DNA from 3 places in the Paenibacillus hodogayensis genome. Region 1 is predicted to be linked to each of the others. Evidence: predicted binding sites of a transcription regulator. Region 1 holds the regulator's gene; each other region holds the start of a gene.
What was found. Region 1 encodes LexA, which represses DNA repair genes until DNA is damaged. Its sites were predicted from a motif close to CGAACATATGTTCG; they were not measured.
Positions count from the first base shown of each region.

Region 2: recA (recombinase RecA) is a predicted target of LexA. The motif match lies at 2,028-2,041, and genes of this name have one in related genera.
Region 3: ABD796_RS08675 (SPL family radical SAM protein) is a predicted target of LexA. The motif match lies at 1,945-1,958, and genes of this name have one in related genera.

Region 1 covers NZ_BAAAYO010000006.1:236,610-242,279, reverse strand. The annotation lists gene hflX (GTPase HflX) at 1-118, shown strand, start outside; gene ABD796_RS12230 (methionine gamma-lyase family protein) at 120-1,373, shown strand; gene ABD796_RS12225 (MerR family transcriptional regulator) at 1,521-1,937, shown strand; gene glnA (type I glutamate--ammonia ligase) at 1,952-3,289, shown strand; gene ABD796_RS12215 (hypothetical protein) at 3,625-3,807, opposite strand; gene lexA (transcriptional repressor LexA) at 3,946-4,566, opposite strand; gene ABD796_RS12205 (LysM peptidoglycan-binding domain-containing protein) at 4,754-5,173, shown strand; gene ABD796_RS12200 (DUF896 domain-containing protein) at 5,313-5,519, shown strand; gene ABD796_RS12195 (hypothetical protein) at 5,534-5,670, shown strand, end outside.
Region 2 covers NZ_BAAAYO010000008.1:180,500-186,169, forward strand. The annotation lists gene ABD796_RS16590 (Gfo/Idh/MocA family protein) at 1-64, opposite strand, end outside; gene ABD796_RS16595 (RecX family transcriptional regulator) at 102-794, opposite strand; gene recA (recombinase RecA) at 904-1,956, opposite strand; gene ABD796_RS16605 (competence/damage-inducible protein A) at 2,279-3,529, opposite strand; gene pgsA (CDP-diacylglycerol--glycerol-3-phosphate 3-phosphatidyltransferase) at 3,578-4,156, opposite strand; gene rimO (30S ribosomal protein S12 methylthiotransferase RimO) at 4,153-5,481, opposite strand; gene ABD796_RS16620 (YajQ family cyclic di-GMP-binding protein) at 5,575-5,670, opposite strand, start outside.
Region 3 covers NZ_BAAAYO010000002.1:721,304-726,973, reverse strand. The annotation lists gene ABD796_RS08690 (helix-turn-helix domain-containing protein) at 1-79, opposite strand, end outside; tRNA gene ABD796_RS08685 (tRNA-Thr) at 302-374, shown strand; gene ABD796_RS08680 (hypothetical protein) at 557-868, shown strand; gene ABD796_RS08675 (SPL family radical SAM protein) at 975-1,919, opposite strand; gene ABD796_RS08670 (hypothetical protein) at 2,162-2,485, shown strand; gene ABD796_RS08665 (hypothetical protein) at 2,744-3,064, opposite strand; gene ABD796_RS08660 (ABC transporter ATP-binding protein) at 3,393-5,150, opposite strand; gene ABD796_RS08655 (ABC transporter ATP-binding protein) at 5,147-5,670, opposite strand, start outside.

The sequences.
Region 1 (5,670 bases):
AGGGGAGGATATCCGGTTCGACGTCCGACTGAAGCACAACGAGTTCGATAAGCAAGGCACTATGCTTCAGGCGTTTATTGCGCACGAGGCGATACAGCAAGAGGGAGAGAGCTACTGAGATGATCGTACCGGAGAAGATCGCCCGGCTTATGGAATTGGCGGAGGCTCAGGCGGAGCCGAAGCTGAGAGAAATCGACCAACGGGTGGACCGCAATCAATGGAAGGTTATAGAAGCCTTCCAGAAATACAAAGTAAGCGACTATCATTTCGCCGGATCGACCGGCTACGGGTACAACGATCGCGGCCGGGAAGTGCTCGATCTGGTGTATGCCCAAGTGTTTGGGGCGGAGGCCGGACTTGTCCGGCCGCATTTCGCCTCCGGCACCCATACGATCGGCACCGCCCTGTTCGGCGTGCTCCGTCCGGGCGATCTGCTGCTGTACATAACAGGCAAGCCTTACGATACGCTGCATAAAGTGATCGGGAAGCCGGGAGACGGACTGGGCTCTCTGCAGGACTGGGGAGTTCGCTACGGCGAGCTGGCGCTGGCCGAGGACGGTATGCCGGACTGGGACGCTTTAAAGGACAAGCTTCTTAGCGACCCTCCCAAGGTCGTCGGCATTCAGCGTTCGCGCGGCTACGATTGGCGGCCCTCGTATTCGGTGGGTCAAATTGACGAAATGGTCCGCTTCGTGAAGGCTCTTTCGCCGCAGACGATCGTATTCGTCGACAACTGCTACGGGGAATTTACGGAGGAGAAGGAGCCGACCGAGGTCGGCGTCGATCTGATGGCCGGCTCGCTCATTAAAAACCCCGGCGGTGGACTGGCGCCGACAGGGGGCTACATCGTAGGCCGACGCGAGCTGGTCGAGCTGGCCGCTTACCGACATACGGCGCCGGGGATCGGCGGCGAGGTCGGGGCGATGCTAGGCACGACGCGAAACATTTTTCAAGGCTTGTTCCTGGCCCCCCATCTTGTCGGACAAGCGCTCAAAGGGAGCGTCTTCGCCGCGGCGCTTTTCGAGCAGCTTGGTTTTGAAACGAGTCCGCGCTGGAACGACGAGCGGACCGATCTGATTCAAGCAATCCGGTTTACCGGCGCCGAGCATTTGATCGCATTCGTGCAAGGCATTCAGAAGGCGGCTGCGGTCGATTCCCACGTCGTGCCCGAGCCATGGGACATGCCGGGATACGAGCATCCGGTCATTATGGCCGCCGGCACGTTCATTCAAGGGGGCAGCCTGGAGCTGTCAGCCGATGCGCCGATTCGTTCCCCGTATATCGCTTACATGCAAGGTGGGCTTACTTACGCTCATGTGAAGTGGGGGGTCATCAAGGCTTTGTCGAATATGATCGACAAAGAGCTTCTGTAAGTGAATCAGGGGATAGGCGCATTCAACCGTGAAGTCCGAGCTCAGAAGATAATTGCGATTTTCCTGTAATTAAACCTAACATGCATTGACATGTTTGTGTCCGATATGTACAATTAAGTTATCCTCTACATGTTGGAGTGGTGTAAAGTGAGCGATGAAATCCGCCGTAATATGGCATTGTTCTCCATCGGCTCGGTCATGAAGCTGACTGATCTGACCGCCCGGCAAATCCGTTATTACGAACAGCATGAATTGATCGTCCCGGCGCGAACCGATGGCAATCAACGGTTGTTTTCGTTTAACGATGTGGAACGGCTGCTTCAGATCAAGGCACTGATCGAGAAGGGCGTCAACATTGCCGGCATCAAGCAAGTGCTTAATCCCGTATCCAAAGACTCCGAGGACGCGACGGTTATTACCGACCAGTCCGGAGTGAAGCGCAAGGAGCTGGACGACGCGCAGCTGCACAAGATGCTTAAGCGCGAGCTGTTGACCGGCAATCGCCGGGGTAAAGTATCCCTTATTCAAGGCGAGCTTTCGCGGTTTTTAAATCATAAGTCATAAGGAGGAGTTGTACGATGACTCAATCGAACTACACGAAGGAAGACATTTTGCGAATTGCCAAAGAGGAAAATGTCCGCTTTATTCGGCTGCAATTTACCGACCTGCTCGGCACGATCAAAAACGTGGAAATTCCGCTCAGCCAGCTGGAAAAAGCGCTTGATAACAAGATGATGTTCGATGGCTCCTCTATTGAAGGCTATGTGCGCATCGAAGAATCGGACATGTATTTGTACCCGGATCTGGCCACCTGGGTCATCTTCCCTTGGGTTGCCGAGGATCGCGTAGCCCGTCTGATCTGTGATATCTATTTGCCGGACGGCCGTCCGTTCCCTGGCGATCCGCGCGGCATTCTGAAGCGGGCGTTGAAGGAAGCGGAGGATATGGGCTATACGGCCATGAACGTTGGTCCGGAGCCGGAATTTTTCCTGTTCAAGACCGACGAGAAGGGTAATCCGACAACGGAGCTGAACGACCAAGGCGGTTACTTCGACTTGGCGCCTACCGATCTCGGCGAGAACTGTCGCCGCGAAATCGTGTTGACTCTGGAGGAGATGGGCTTTGAAATCGAAGCCTCCCATCACGAAGTTGCTCCGGGCCAGCACGAAATCGATTTTAAGTATGCGGACGCCATCAAGGCGGCCGACCAGATTCAGACGTTCAAGCTCGTCGTGAAGACGATCGCCAGACAGCACGGCCTGCATGCAACCTTCATGCCTAAGCCGCTGTTCGGCGTCAACGGCTCGGGCATGCACTGCCATCAATCGCTGTTCCAGGGCAGCACGAATTCATTTTTCGACGACAGCGACAAGCTCGGATTGAGCGAAACGGCCCGCCATTATATGGCAGGGGTGCTCAAGCATGCCCGCGCGTTCGCAGCGATCACAAACCCGACCGTCAATTCGTACAAACGGCTTGTTCCCGGCTATGAAGCCCCGTGCTACGTAGCATGGTCGGCGAGCAATCGCAGTCCGATGATCCGGATACCGGCTTCCCGCGGCTTAAGCACCCGCGTAGAGGTGCGCAACCCCGATCCGGCGGCCAACCCTTACCTGGCGCTTGCGGTTATGCTGAAGGCCGGCTTGGACGGCATTCAGAACAAAACGGTGCTGCCGGCCCCGGTCGACCGCAATATCTATGTCATGACCGAAGAAGAGCGGGAAGATCAAGGCATTCCGAGCTTGCCGGCCGATCTTCGCGAAGCGCTGATCGAGCTGCTGAGCGACGAAGTGATCTGCGACGCCCTCGGCGAGCACGCGCTTTCTCACTTCGTAGAGCTTAAGGAAATCGAGTGGGACATGTACCGCACCCAGATTCACGCTTGGGAACGCGATCAGTACATGACGTTGTACTAAGAGCGGAAACCTTTATCGCATAAGCAATAGCGGGGGGATCCTTTTGGGGCATGCTACCGCATTCAAGACCTGTCGCAGGTGGGGCCCCTGAATGCCACCACCATTGTTCCTTTCGAATCGCGAGACTCGAACTAAATTAAGCAGCCCTTGAAAAAAGTGCCTCCACGCTACGGAGGCGCTTTTTTTCACTTGGACGAGGCAGACATGATCGCTTCGACGTCGTAAATTCGTAATACCGTAACCAAAGGAAGGCTATTTCTGGCTAACATTTTGTGCTGCGAACGATAGGGCTCCTATCCGTATAGGGCATTCGTCCAAACCATTTCGATTTTCGCTCATACTATGTGATTGTAGTTAAAAAGAAGGTAGGTGACAAAATGTCTGATGTTGGTGGATTCGGCGGCGGCTTCAGCTGCGGAGGCGGCGGGCTGTGGACGAGTACGGGCGTTATCCTTGTTCTCTTCATCCTTCTGGTAATCATTTCGAGAGCGTTTATTTAATCGCAGCCCGCTGTACATCAGTACCCCCTGCCATGCTTATGGCAGGGGATTTTTTAGTTGGAAAGAGTCCGCGGTGTTGTGGGAACGAACCCGCAGGCTTCCATCCATATAAAAACAGCCCTCCCGATTCGATGCGGAGGGCTGCTTGCTGTTGTCTCAATGAATATCGCGGAACAGGCCGATCACTTTGCCGAGAATGGTGACGTTACGAAGCCGGATCGGGTCCATGGCCGGGTTTTCCGGCTGGAGCCGGATATGGTCGCGTTCCCGGTAGAACGTCTTCACGGTCGCTTCGTCGTCCTCGGTCATCGCCACGACGATATCTCCGTTGTTCGCGGTCGGCTGCTGCTTGACAATGACGTAATCGTTATGGTGAATGCCGGCATCGATCATGCTTTCTCCGACAACCCGCAGCATGAAGACGTTATGATCGCCTACGAAGTGGCTGGGAAGCGGGAAATATTCCTCGATGTTCTCGGTTGCCGTAATCGGCACCCCGGCGGTAACTTTCCCGATGAGCGGGACGCGCGCGATAGAGAAAGAGAAGGCGGACAACGAATCGTCATGTCCCAATATCTCGATCGCCCGGGGCTTCGTCGGGTCCCTACGAATGAGCCCTTTCCTTTCCAGACGGTCCAGATGGCCGTGAACCGTGGAGCTGGACGCAAGCCCTACGGCTTCGCCGATTTCCCGCACGGAAGGGGGATAGCCTTTATCGCGCACTTCGTTCTTAATAAAATCGAGTATCGCTTGTTGGCGATTGGAAACCTTGCTCACGATCATCACTCCAATACGGACATGTTATATTGGGTAAATTATACCACAGAACCGGAGTTCGTACAAACATAAGTTCGATTTTTCCCGATAAAATACGAACATGCGAACGCTTGTTCGAAAATCATTGACGCGAATATACGTTCGTGTTAATCTGATACCAGAACAAGTGTTTGGGGAGGTAATTCCAATGTCCAACTCTTTTATGTACATTCCAAGCGATTTCCATCGCAGCACTCATACAGCCGCCGGCTCCGCGGCGGGCCGGTCTCGTACCGTTTCCCGTCCGTCTTCGAACCGTTTCGAAGCTGTCCGGGCGGTCGTCGTCCGCCTCAAGGTGCGACTGCTGGCGGCCGCCGCAGCGCTTCTGTTGTGCGTCGGCATTGCCGCCGTGCTTTCCGCCGTGATCGGCGACGGCGAAGTGCAGGCTGGGGCTATTCGAACGTACGAACATGTCGTCGTTCAGCCTGGCGACTCCTTATGGTCGATTGCGGAGGGCCGCGCCAAGAAGAGCGAGGATATACGCGTTTATATCGAAAAGCTGAAGAAGGTTAACGGCTTGTCCTCGTCTGCCGTTCGCGCCGGCCAGGTGCTGCAGCTGCCTCAATAAACGGATATTTCTCCATCCTATCGAAGGCAATCGATTCCCGCCCGGACACGCTCCGGGCTTTTGCGCGTTTGCTCCGCTTTCCTTGACAATCGGCTCGGAACCATGCAAAGTAGAAGTAACCGACACAAGGAGGCCGAACATGATTACCGAACAAATGATTGCCCGCATCAACGAGCTTGCCAAAAAGGCGAACACCGTCGGCTTGACGGACGAAGAGCTGGAAGAACGCAACGAATTGCGCAAGCGGTATATCGATGCGTTCAAAACGTCGCTCCGGGCGCAGCTTGATTCGATCGAATTCGTGGACGGCGACCAAGGGGCCGGCCCTGATAAAAAGCCTCATTAGAACGGAGGAGCCGCATGTCCCGAAAATGGGAACGCATGGTGCAAAAAAACAGCAAGGATATTAACAGCCGCCGGAAGAAAACCGGTCATACACCGATATCGGTGTCGGCACAGGAGCAAATGGATGTCTACAAGGGAAGAAGCTGGTTTTT
Region 2 (5,670 bases), on a different contig from region 1:
CCGGCCCGCTTTTCACTTCGGTCACATTGCCGCAGCCGACGATTCCCCATCGAATAACACTCATTTGCACTCATCTCCCGCTTTGCGAATAAAATCGGTCGTTATGCGTCCGACAAGTCCCACAGCTCTTCATCGTCGTCGCCGTCGCTCTCTTCCCGGAACGTTTCCTGAAGCCGGCGGATCACATTTCCGACGATCTGCCCGGAATAGCCGCGCCGCAGCAAGTAGGCGGCCGTCTTCCGTTTTTTGTCCATAAGCGCTCCCGACGTCTGCTTCCATTTCTTCTGCCCGAGCCCGTAGGCCAACTGTTCTTCTTCCTCGGCCGGCACCTGATTGAGCGTGTCCTGGATCGTGGCCGGGGCCACGCCTTTATGCTGAAGCTCCTGTTTGATCAGGGCGCGTCCTTTTTTCTGCGAATAAATGCGCTGTTCCGTCCATTGCGCCGCGAAGTCGGCATCGTCCAGATAGCGCTGCTCCTTCAGCTTGACGACGATTAGATCGACCAGCGAGGGCAGCACCTGTCTGCGCTTCAAATATTGGCGAACTTCCTTCTCCGAGCGCGGGCGGCGGCCTACATGCTTCAAAGCGTCGGACCAAGCGCGCTGCTTCTCTTCGTCCTCCAGCACGAGCTGCAATTTCTCCGCATCGACTTGCTCGCCTTTCATCAGCCGATGCTTCACCAGGACATCCTCGTGGACCGTGAAAGCGTACTGCCCGTCGATAAAAATAAGATACCGGCCTGCGGCCTTCCGTTGCCGCTCGACAGCGGTAATGACGGAGTCGGTAGTAGTCATAGCCCCTCCTTGACGCGTAAAAACCGAAAACGCACCCCGTTTATGCTAAGGTGCGCAATCGCTCTTTCAATTGATGTTGTTCTTGATGTTCCGAATATGCCTCACGCCCTTATTCCAGTGCGGCCAGTTCGTCCTCATCCTCGTCCTCGTCGTGAACTGCGACGGACACGGAGCCTTGCGTCAGGTTGCTCGCTTCACGAATCTTGGATTCGATCACGGAAGCAATCTGCGGATTGTCCTTCAAAAACTGCTTCGCGTTCTCACGGCCTTGGCCCAGACGGTCGCCTTCGTACGAATACCAAGCGCCGCTTTTATTCACGATATCCAGTTCCGTACCGATATCGATAATGCTTCCTTCGCGGGAAATGCCTTCCCCGTACATAATGTCCAGTTCCGCTTGCTTGAACGGAGGCGCGACCTTGTTCTTGACGACCTTGATCCGCGTCCGGTTCCCGACCATGTCGTTGCCTTGCTTCAGCGTCTCTATACGGCGTACGTCGAGACGGATCGTCGAGTAAAATTTGAGCGCCCGGCCGCCGGGAGTCGTTTCGGGGTTGCCGAACATGACGCCGACTTTCTCGCGCAACTGGTTGATGAAGATGGCGATAACTTTGGACTTGTTGATCGCTCCGGACAGCTTGCGCAGCGCTTGCGACATCAGTCGCGCTTGCAGGCCGACGTGGGAGTCTCCCATTTCGCCTTCGATTTCCGCTTTCGGAACGAGAGCGGCTACGGAGTCTATGACAAGGATGTCGACAGCGCCGCTGCGAACGAGCGCTTCCGCGATCTCCAATGCTTGCTCGCCCGTATCTGGCTGAGACAGGAGCAGCTCGTCGATATTAATGCCCAGCTTGCTGGCGTACAACGGATCCAGAGCGTGCTCGGCATCGATGAAGGCAGCTTGTCCGCCGGTTCGTTGAACTTCGGCAATCGCATGCAGCGCTACCGTCGTCTTACCAGACGATTCCGGGCCGTAAATCTCGATAATTCTTCCCCGGGGATATCCGCCTACTCCAAGAGCGAGGTCGAGCGCAAGCGCTCCGCTCGGAATAGTCTCCACTTGCATGTGAGTGGACTCACCGAGTTTCATAATCGATCCTTTGCCAAATTGCTTCTCGATTTGACGCAGGGCATTTTCTAACGCAGCGCGGCGATCTGACAACATACTCACTTCCTTTTATCGTTTCTATTAGTAATGATACATGCTTTTCCGTCGTTTGCCAAGTGTTTTTTCGAACATACATTCGCATTTTTTTGACGGATGGCGGGAAACAAAACAAAAACCGCAACAAAAGGCGTTGCAGGCCTATTGTTACGGTTCTTCCGTTCCTTACCATAGAGTATATAGCATAGAACCGCCGACGGCAACCGCTTCTTTATATCGCGATCAAGGCGATCGTTTCGCTTCGGCGAATGCAAAAAGGCCTCTGCCGCCCTCTTTCCCCGCCAGACCGAGTCCAACGATTGCCCCTTTGCGGTTGCATTCAAGCTTTGAGCTGCTGCCACAGCAAGTAAAAAGCTTGCTTGGCGGCCTTCAGACGTACCGACTCACGATTGCCCGACAGCTGCAGCTTCGCCGACTGCGCAGATTTCCCGCGAACGGCGATGCCGACATAGACGAGCCCGACCGGCTTGCCTTCCGATTCTCCCGGTCCGGCCACCCCGGTAACGGACAGCGCATAGTCCGCTCCAAGCCGTTCCAGCGCCTGCTCGGCCAGCAGCACCGCTGTCTGCGCGCTAATCGCGCCGGGGGCATCTTCGCCCTCCAGAAGCTCGGCAGGGACGCCCAGCAGTTCGCGCTTCGCTTCGTTCGTGTAGCATACGATGCCGCCGCGATAGGCAGCCGAGCTGCCCTGCACCGCAGTCACCATCTCGCTGACCATGCCGCCCGTGCAGCTTTCCGCCAGCGCCAAGGTTTTGCCCGACGCCGTCAAAATCGCCACCAGTTCGTGCTCGATTGGCACATCCCGGTCGGCGTACACGTACTCCCCGACGCGAGCGCGGATTTCTCGCTCCGTAGCGGCCAGCTTCCGCTCGGCCTCCTCTTCGGATGTCGCCCTCGTCGTTAGCCGGATGCTCACTTCGCCTTCCTTGGCATACGGCGCAATCGTCGGGTCTTCCTGGACTTCGATCAGATCGATCAGCCGATGCTCCAGGCTCGACTCGCCGATGCCGGCAAACTTGAGCATTTTGGAGTACAGCGGGGACGCGTCCTCCCCCATCGCCGCGCGAATCCACGGAATCGCCTGTTTGTCGAACATCGGCTTCATTTCCTTTGGCGGTCCCGGCAGCAGCACGTAATGGGTTCCATCCTTCGTCAGGCCGATTCCGACGGCAAGTCCGTTGTCATTGGGCAGCGGGTCGCTTCCTTCGAGCACGTTCGCCTGTCGTTCGTTGCTCTTGACCATTTCCAATCCGCGGTCGCGAAAAACCGCCTCGATCTTCTCCATCGAAGGCCCGTGAATCGAGATGGGCAGTCCGAGCAGCTCGGAGAGCGCATCCTTCGTCAAATCGTCCTGGGTCGGCCCGAGACCGCCCGTCACGATAACGACGTCGGCGCGTTCCGCCGCCAGCGTGAAAGCCTGCCGAATCCGTTCCCGGTTGTCGCCTACAACGGTTTGATAGTAAACGTTAAGCCCAATACCCGCGCAGCCCTGCGCGATGTATTGGGCATTGGTGTTGACGATTTGGCCAAGCAGCAGTTCGGTTCCGACCGCAATGATTTCCGCTTTCATTCGTATCACTCCGCCTTCTGCCACGCGGGAAGCGTCCCGCGCGAGCCGTCAATTGTCAAACTGAATGACATGCCAGTTTTTGGCAAAATAATCGATTCCCGAATAAATGGTAATGATCGCGGCTACCCAGCTGGCGATCAGATCGAACGGAATATCCAGAAACGCAAACGGAAAATTGTTGATCAGCAAAGCGATGATCGCCGTAATTTGCGCTCCGGTCTTCCATTTGCCGAGCTTGCTTGCGGCCAGTACGATACCTTCGGCCGCGCAAATCGAGCGGAGTCCGGTTACCGCAAACTCGCGGCTGATGATGACGATCGCGATCCAGGCGTCCAGCTTTCCCATATCGACGAGCGAGACGAGCACGGCCGATACAAGGAGCTTGTCCGCCAGCGGGTCGAGCAGCTTGCCCAAATTCGTAATCAGCTTGTGCTTGCGGGCGATATACCCGTCGAGACTGTCTGTGCTGGCGGCAATAATGAAAATCAGCACGGCGATGATCTGATTATAGGTAATGCTGAATTGCTCGATCCGGATCGGTGGCAGATTGAGATTGACCAGCAAAAAAAACATAATGACGGGGACGAGGAAAATTCTCGCCACCGTTATGCGATTGGCCAAATTCATGCGATTCCCTCCCCGGAGAGATCGAACTCGAAGGAGTGGGTGATGCGTACCTTTTGCATTTCGCCGATGCCGGCGGTGCAGCGGGATACGAATACTTCGCCGTCCACGTCCGGAGCGTCGTACTCGGAACGTCCGATATAAACGTCATTGCGTCCGTCGTACCGCTCGATCAGCACATCCAGCTCCTGGCCGATTCGCTTGCCATTTTCCTGACGGGAAATTTCCCGTTGAATTTCCATTAGCGTGGTAGCGCGGAATTCCTTCACGTCTTCCGGCACTTGATTCGGAAGCCGCGCGGCGGGCGTGTCGTCTTCCTTCGAATAAGCGAACACGCCGAGGCGGTCGAACCGCATATCTTTGACGAATTCGCACAGGTTGGCGAAATCTTCCTCGGTCTCACCGGGAAAGCCGACGATCAGCGAAGTGCGCAGAGCGACGTCCGGAATGCGCGCACGGATTTTGCCGACAAGCTCGCGCGTATCCCGCTGGCGACCCGGACGGCGCATCCGCTTCAGAATCGTATCCTCGCTATGCTGCAAAGGCATGTCGATATATTTGCACACTTTCGGGTTGGTCGCGATCGTCTCGATCAGCTCGTCCGTGAAAAATCCCGGATACGCATAGTGCAGCCGCACCCATTCGATGCCTGGCACCTCGGTCACCCGGTTCAGCAAAGCCGGGAGCATAAATCCGTCGTACAGATCGGTCCCGTAGTTCGTGGAATCCTGGGCGATCAGGCTGATCTCGCGCACGCCCTGGGCGGCGAGTTGCTCCGCCTCGGCGACGACCGATTCGATCGAGCGGCTGCGGAACTTGCCGCGCATGATCGGGATGCTGCAGAACGTGCAGGCATTGTCGCAGCCCTCGGCGATTTTCACATAAGCCGTATACCGCGGAGTGCTCATCCGTCTAGGCAGCTGCTTCTCGTAGTTGAAGGCCGGGTTGCCGACCAGCACCGGTTTTCTTCCGGCGAGCGCCTCGTCGATAATGTCGTTGATTTTGTCGAAGTCGCCGGTTCCGACGATTCCGTCGATCTCCGGCATCTCGTTCATCAGCTCTTTTTTGTACCGCTGCGTCAGGCAGCCGGACACGATAAGCGCCTTCAAGTTCGCGGTTTCCTTCAGATCGGCCAAGTCCAGAATCGTGTTGACCGACTCTTCCTTCGCCGCGTCTATAAATCCGCATGTGTTGACGATGATAACGGTTGCCTCGTCCTTGTCGTCAACAAGCGAGTAGCCCCGTTGATGGATCAGTCCGGACATAATCTCCGAATCGACCAGATTTTTCTCGCATCCGAGCGTGACCACTTTTACCTTTTCAGTCATATACGTCTATCCCCCACATCCGATTCCCGGCCTTTGTATCCACACAAGTATAAACCAATCGACTTTGGGGTGTCAAAAAAACGAACATCGCCTTTAGCGAAAATTGACGAATTGCAAATCGAGCTCGATATCCGCGCGCTTGAGCAGTTGGATCGCCTGCTGCAAATCATCCCGGCTTTTGCCCGTTAC
Region 3 (5,670 bases), on a different contig from region 1:
GAACGCTCAGCAGAAGCGAAGAAAGGAGCAGCTTTCGTTGAAACGAAAGCTTGCCCAATATAGGAATATGTCCGAACATGCAGCCCACCGTCCCCTTTCTTCTCTATCGTTCGCGTGCGCTCTGCTTCAGGACCGTTGAAAGCGTTATATCTTAATCATATACGATAACCGTTATGCAGCCAACACCACTTTCTAGAACTTTCGCCAATGTTCGTGTCGATTCCCGTACAAAAATAAAAAACGCTGTTGACATTTAGCAAAAAATGAGTAATATATATTAAGTGCGAACCAATACAAGCACGCTGATGTAGCTCAGCTGGTAGAGCAACGCATTCGTAATGCGTAGGTCGGGGGTTCGAATCCCTTCATCAGCATACACCCTTAACCTGGTAACAACGCGCCTTCTCGATATCGAGGGGGCGCGTTTTTTCATGCGAAAACAACCGGAACCGGATTGTCCAAACGTCCCGGAAAAAAGTGACCATCGAAGCATTTTTCCATTTTCATCCTTTTGCTATACTGGAAAACAACCAAAAACGAAAGGAAGGGATAAATAATGAAAAGAAACAAGCTTGCAGGTAGCGCTATCCGGCTTGCTCTTGCCGCTGCTCTGGTTATAGGCGGAACGCTCGTCGTGAAAGCGCCGACTTCCCACGCCGGCGATATGGGCTGTTATGGTTGGTTCGATTATGTATACAAATCAACGGGGGATTTGAAATTCGCCAATTGGCACTTCGAGTCGTGTCTCCTTCGCAAAGCCGCGTCCGTGAAGCCGAACCTCTTAAATCCGGGGCCGATCTTTTCTCTGCCGGACGGCAAGCCAATCGAGTTCCAGCCTTATAATCCAGGCATATTGGACCTGGATTGAGTTACGCTCCGACAAAATGCTGAAACAAGACGTTTTCGTTGCCCGCTAAGAAAACGGGGACGGGGGCGTCTTGTTTGTTGTGCTTGTTTCACTCCGAGAGGCTGTCTCAGAACAAATAAAGCTGCTGCGCCGGTTCCGGCAGCGCCGCTGCAATCGCCGCCGCTTCGGGCAGACGGGGCTGCGCGCCGGATGCGGACAGTCCATGCTCCTCCAGCAGCAGCCTAACCGTCCGCTTGAGCGTCTCCCGGTAATGTTCCGGTGCATGGGCGCTGCCGCTGTACAGACGGGCGTACGTCTCGCACAGCTGCGGGTAGCGCTCGTGCAGGGTGCGGAAAAACCACATTTTTACTTCGCGGGTGCTCAGACGCAGAACGGAGGTCATCACGCTATCGGGCTTGCAGCCGGCGATGGCTTCGATCAGGGAGCGCAGGTCGGAGGCGTCGTCGGTCAGGTAGGGCAGGACGGGAGCGATGAATACGTTCGTCGATATGTGGGCGTCTGCAAGCCGCTGGAGCGTCTCGACCCGTTTGGCCGGGGAGGGGGTGCTGGGCTCGAAGCTGCGCCAAACGTCTTGACGGAGCGTGCCGATGCTTAGGTTGACCGAAACGTCCGGTAAGCGCATTAACAGGTCCAGATCGCGCAAAATAAGCGGAGAGCGAGTCGTGATGGAGACGGGAACGTTGTACTCGGCTAAAACCTCCAGGCACCTGCGGGTCAGCATCGCTTTGGCCTCCACCTGCTGATAAGGGTCGGTCGCCGTTCCGATGGCGATGCGGCCCAGTCCGCTTAGACCTTTGCGGGAGCGAGCCGCTTTGCGCAGCTGTTCGTGGAGCGCTTCCGGACCGTTGTCCTTCGTAAAAATATGGTTTTGGAACGTATCGTCGGTTTCGGCGCCAAGGAAAGCATGAGTCGCCCGGGCGTAGCAGAAGGCGCAGCCGTGCTGGCAGCCGCGGTACGGATTCACCGACCAGTCGAAAGGCATGGACGGCGCTTTGACCGGATTGAGCAGCGTTTTGACCGGCAGGGACTCGTATCGGATGCTGCGCTTCATAGGCTCACCTCAATATTTTAAAATGGGAACATTTGTTCCTATGATAACAGACTCGAAGCGTCCAAGCAATACAACTGTTGCTGGCAGATCATTCCGGTAGCAAACGCGGGCCGTATCCGGTGCGGGGAGGAAAGATGAACCAGACCGCGGACGGGGGAATGCCTTCTCTTTGGTCCGATGCCGCCTCCGAAGGACGGGTGCTATACTACAGGTACAGAACAAACAGGCAGGAGGATACCGATATGAGCTTATCGCGACTGATGAAATTCGTTACGGGGATCATGGAAGGATGCTTGGGCATTCCCGTGCTGGGCGGCGCCTTTGTCATATTCACCGGTTACAACGCCTTGTGGGTCATGCTGCTTCTCCACTTGGTCACCCTGTTGATTAGTCATAAGGGAAACGCCGGAAGGCTGGGCAGCGTCGTCGGGATCGTCACTTCGTGTATCGGCATGATTCCGGTGCTCGGTATGATCATGCACATTATCTCTGCTATCGTGCTGCTGCTGAGCGCCTTGACGCAGCAGGACCGTATCGTAAGACCCGGTCCTCGGCGGGTGCGGTAACCGTTTTATGGGAAGGAAGATCGACCGATTCGTTCACACCAGAGTAGTAATGCAAATCGCCGGAAGCGTAATCCGGCGATTTTTTGTGCTTCCCGCCATTAGGGATTCTTGATGTCCGCTATGCGACTTCCGCTGTCCGACGTTTTGGCGAATTGGGAATCGTCGTTCCAGCCGCCTGCGGCTTCCGATAGGAGACGTTAAACAGGCCTGCCGCAATCCGGCAAGCCTGTACAAGCGATATTCTAGGGCAAGGCTTCGTTACACCGAATCGGCGGTTTGCTTGGGCTTCGGCGTGCGCGGTTTGCGCTGTTTTTTGGACATATCGCCCAAAGCAATGTTCTCCATTGCCCATTCTTCATAATGCTTGGCGCAGACGCCCATGCCGTACACTTCCTCGTTGCATAGCCAGGCGGCGCAAGTGCCTCTGTCGGTCGTGGCGGCTACGGCTGCTTTTGCCGGTTGGATCGGCGCGTTTCCAGCTTCAAGCAGCTGCTGCTTTCTGTTCTTGATATAGCATTTTTGGCAAAGGTCTTTGGCATAATGGCCTTTGCCGCATATTTTACATACCCGGTCTCTCATACGATTTCACCCTCCAGCTTGGATTTATAAGCGGGCTTGCCGCGGCAAAATGGAAAATACCTCCTTGCGGTATATAGGATTTTTCACAACATACCATTCGACGCGGGGTACGGAATTCCTTCCGTTTTGACCGGTCTGAAAGTCATTTTATCCGCCGGGCCTTTTTTCAATTTAGGAGTTGAAAACAAGCCTGAGCAGCAAGGCGGTCCTTCATTCGGAAGGGAAGGGACTAGAAAACACAAACAGGCCAACCGATCATCCGGCGGCCTGGCATGTATACGAGCAGAGATTAGCCGTCAGTCCCTCGGAGCCGCGGACGGCTGCGCGCCTATTCCAGCTCGCGGTTCCACAACCGGCGCATTTCCTCGCTCTCCCGGAGCAGCTGCTCGAGCGTTCCGGACGCTTCGACTCGGCCGTCCTTCAGGACGAGAATTCTGTCGGCGTAGGCCAAAGCGGCTTTGCGGTGGGAGACGACGAGGCAGGTGGCAGAGCGCCGCTCAAACAGCCTTTCCCACAGCTTACGTTCCGTCTCGACGTCTAGCGCGCTCGACAAATCGTCGAACACGAGCAGCTCGGCGTCGCGGGCGAACATGCGCGCGGCAGCCGTCCGCTGCGCCTGGCCTCCGGACAGCTTGACGCCGCGAGGGCCGATCAGGGTATCGAGTCCGGCGGGCAGTCCGGCAATATCCGGCTCGAGCACGGCGGCGCGGATCGCATTGTCCAGCGCCTCGGGATTGTCGGCCGCCCCGAGCAAAATATTGCGCTTCAGCGTGTCGCTGTACAGCCGCGGAACCTGCGGGGTGTAGGCGCTGCGCGGCGGCACGAAGAAGCTGCCGGGATCCCCGACCGGCTGACCGTTCCAGCGGATGTCGCCGCTGTCCTTCGGCAGCAGCCCGAGCAGGACGCGGGCGAGCGTCGTCTTGCCGGAGCCGATGCGCCCGGTGACGACGGTGAAGGAATGGCGGGGCAGCCGAAGATCGATGTCCTCGATGCCCCGTCCCGTCTCCGGGTAACGGTAGGAGAGTGCTTTTACCTCCAATACGTCGAGCCGGTCGGCGGCCGTCTTCGCCGGAATGACCGGTTCCTGAAGCGGCCCGCGTAAGTAGAGCGGATGCGGCTCGACGAGCAGCTGCGGGCTGCCGTTTTGCAGCAACTGTTCCATTCGCTGTTTGGCCACCTCGGTTTGTTTGAAGTAAGTCAGAAACTTGCCGAAGTTCTGGATAAACTGCGTCACGAACGTCAGGTAATAGACGAACAGGGCGAAATCGCCGACCGTCAGACTGCCGCTTCGCATCGATTGGGCGCCGAGCAGCAGAATAAGTCCGGTTCCGAGATTGACGGTGTTGGAAAAGATCGAATCGAGCGTCTGGTTGAACAACTTGTCCTTCAGCATGGCGCTTCTGCGCTGCTCGTTCAGCTTCCGGAAGCGGCCGATGACGCGCTCCTCGGCTCCGGCGACCTGAATCGCCTGAACGGCGCCGAACATTTCGCTGATCGCTTCCGTCACTTGCCCGGTCGCTTCGCGGCTGGCCGCGCGGTACTTTTGCAGCCTCGCCGTCGATAGCTGGGCTGCGGTGACGACCAGCACGAGCGGGACGAACACGAACAGAGTCAGCTGCGCGTCGATTCGCACCAGAATGGCGAACGAGACGATGGCGAACACCGTCATGCCTAAAGCGTCCACCGACCAGCTGACCGCTTCCTCCGTCTGCTCGACGTCGTCGCGGAAGTTGCTGATCGCTTCGCCCGGCGATACCGGAATCGCCTTCGCGCCCGGCTCCTTCAGAATATGGCGGAGCATGTTGCGCCGGAGCAAGCCGCCCATGCGCATCCGGAAGTTAACGTCGGTCATAAACCCGAGGACGATCAGTACGGCGCGCCCTCCGGCGGCCGCGAGCAGCAGGGCGATGATCGCCCATAAGCCGAGCTTCGCGGCCGCGGAATCGGTCAATGCGTCAAAAAACGCTTTGGTCAGCAGGCCGGGCGCGATCGGGGCGAGATAGATCAACGTCCACATAAGCGCATTGACGGTATACCAGAGCGGACGGTAACGAACGAGCTTCCAGATCAGTTGAAACGTCGTCATGCGAGCACCTCTTCCATGCCGGTCGCCAGAATGCGGCTGAACCGCGACTCCGGATCGTCCGCCAACGCCTGGCGGTTTCCGTATTCGGCTACCTGCCCGTTGTCCAGAATGAGAATCCGGTCGGCGCGCTGGACGGTCGCGAGACGATGGGCGATGATGATGCACGTCCGGTCGCTCAGCAGCTTCGTAATCGCCGCTTCCAGCCGCTGCTCGGTCGCCGGGTCGAGCCGAGACGAAGCTTCGTCGAGTATAACCAGGCCGGGATCGGTCAGGAAGACGCGAGCGAAGGCGAGCAGCTGGGCTTCTCCGGCGGACAGCCCGCCGCCGCCCGAATCGAGCCTCGTGTCCAGACCGTGCGGCAGCGAGCGCAGCCAGTCTTCGAGACCGAGCTCTGCAAGTACAAGCCCGATGCGTTCGTCAGTGACGGCAGAGTCGTAGAATGTCAAATTATCCCGCACCGTGCCTTGGAATATTTCGATGTTTTGCGTAACCAGACCTACGCGCTTGCGCAGATGCGTAA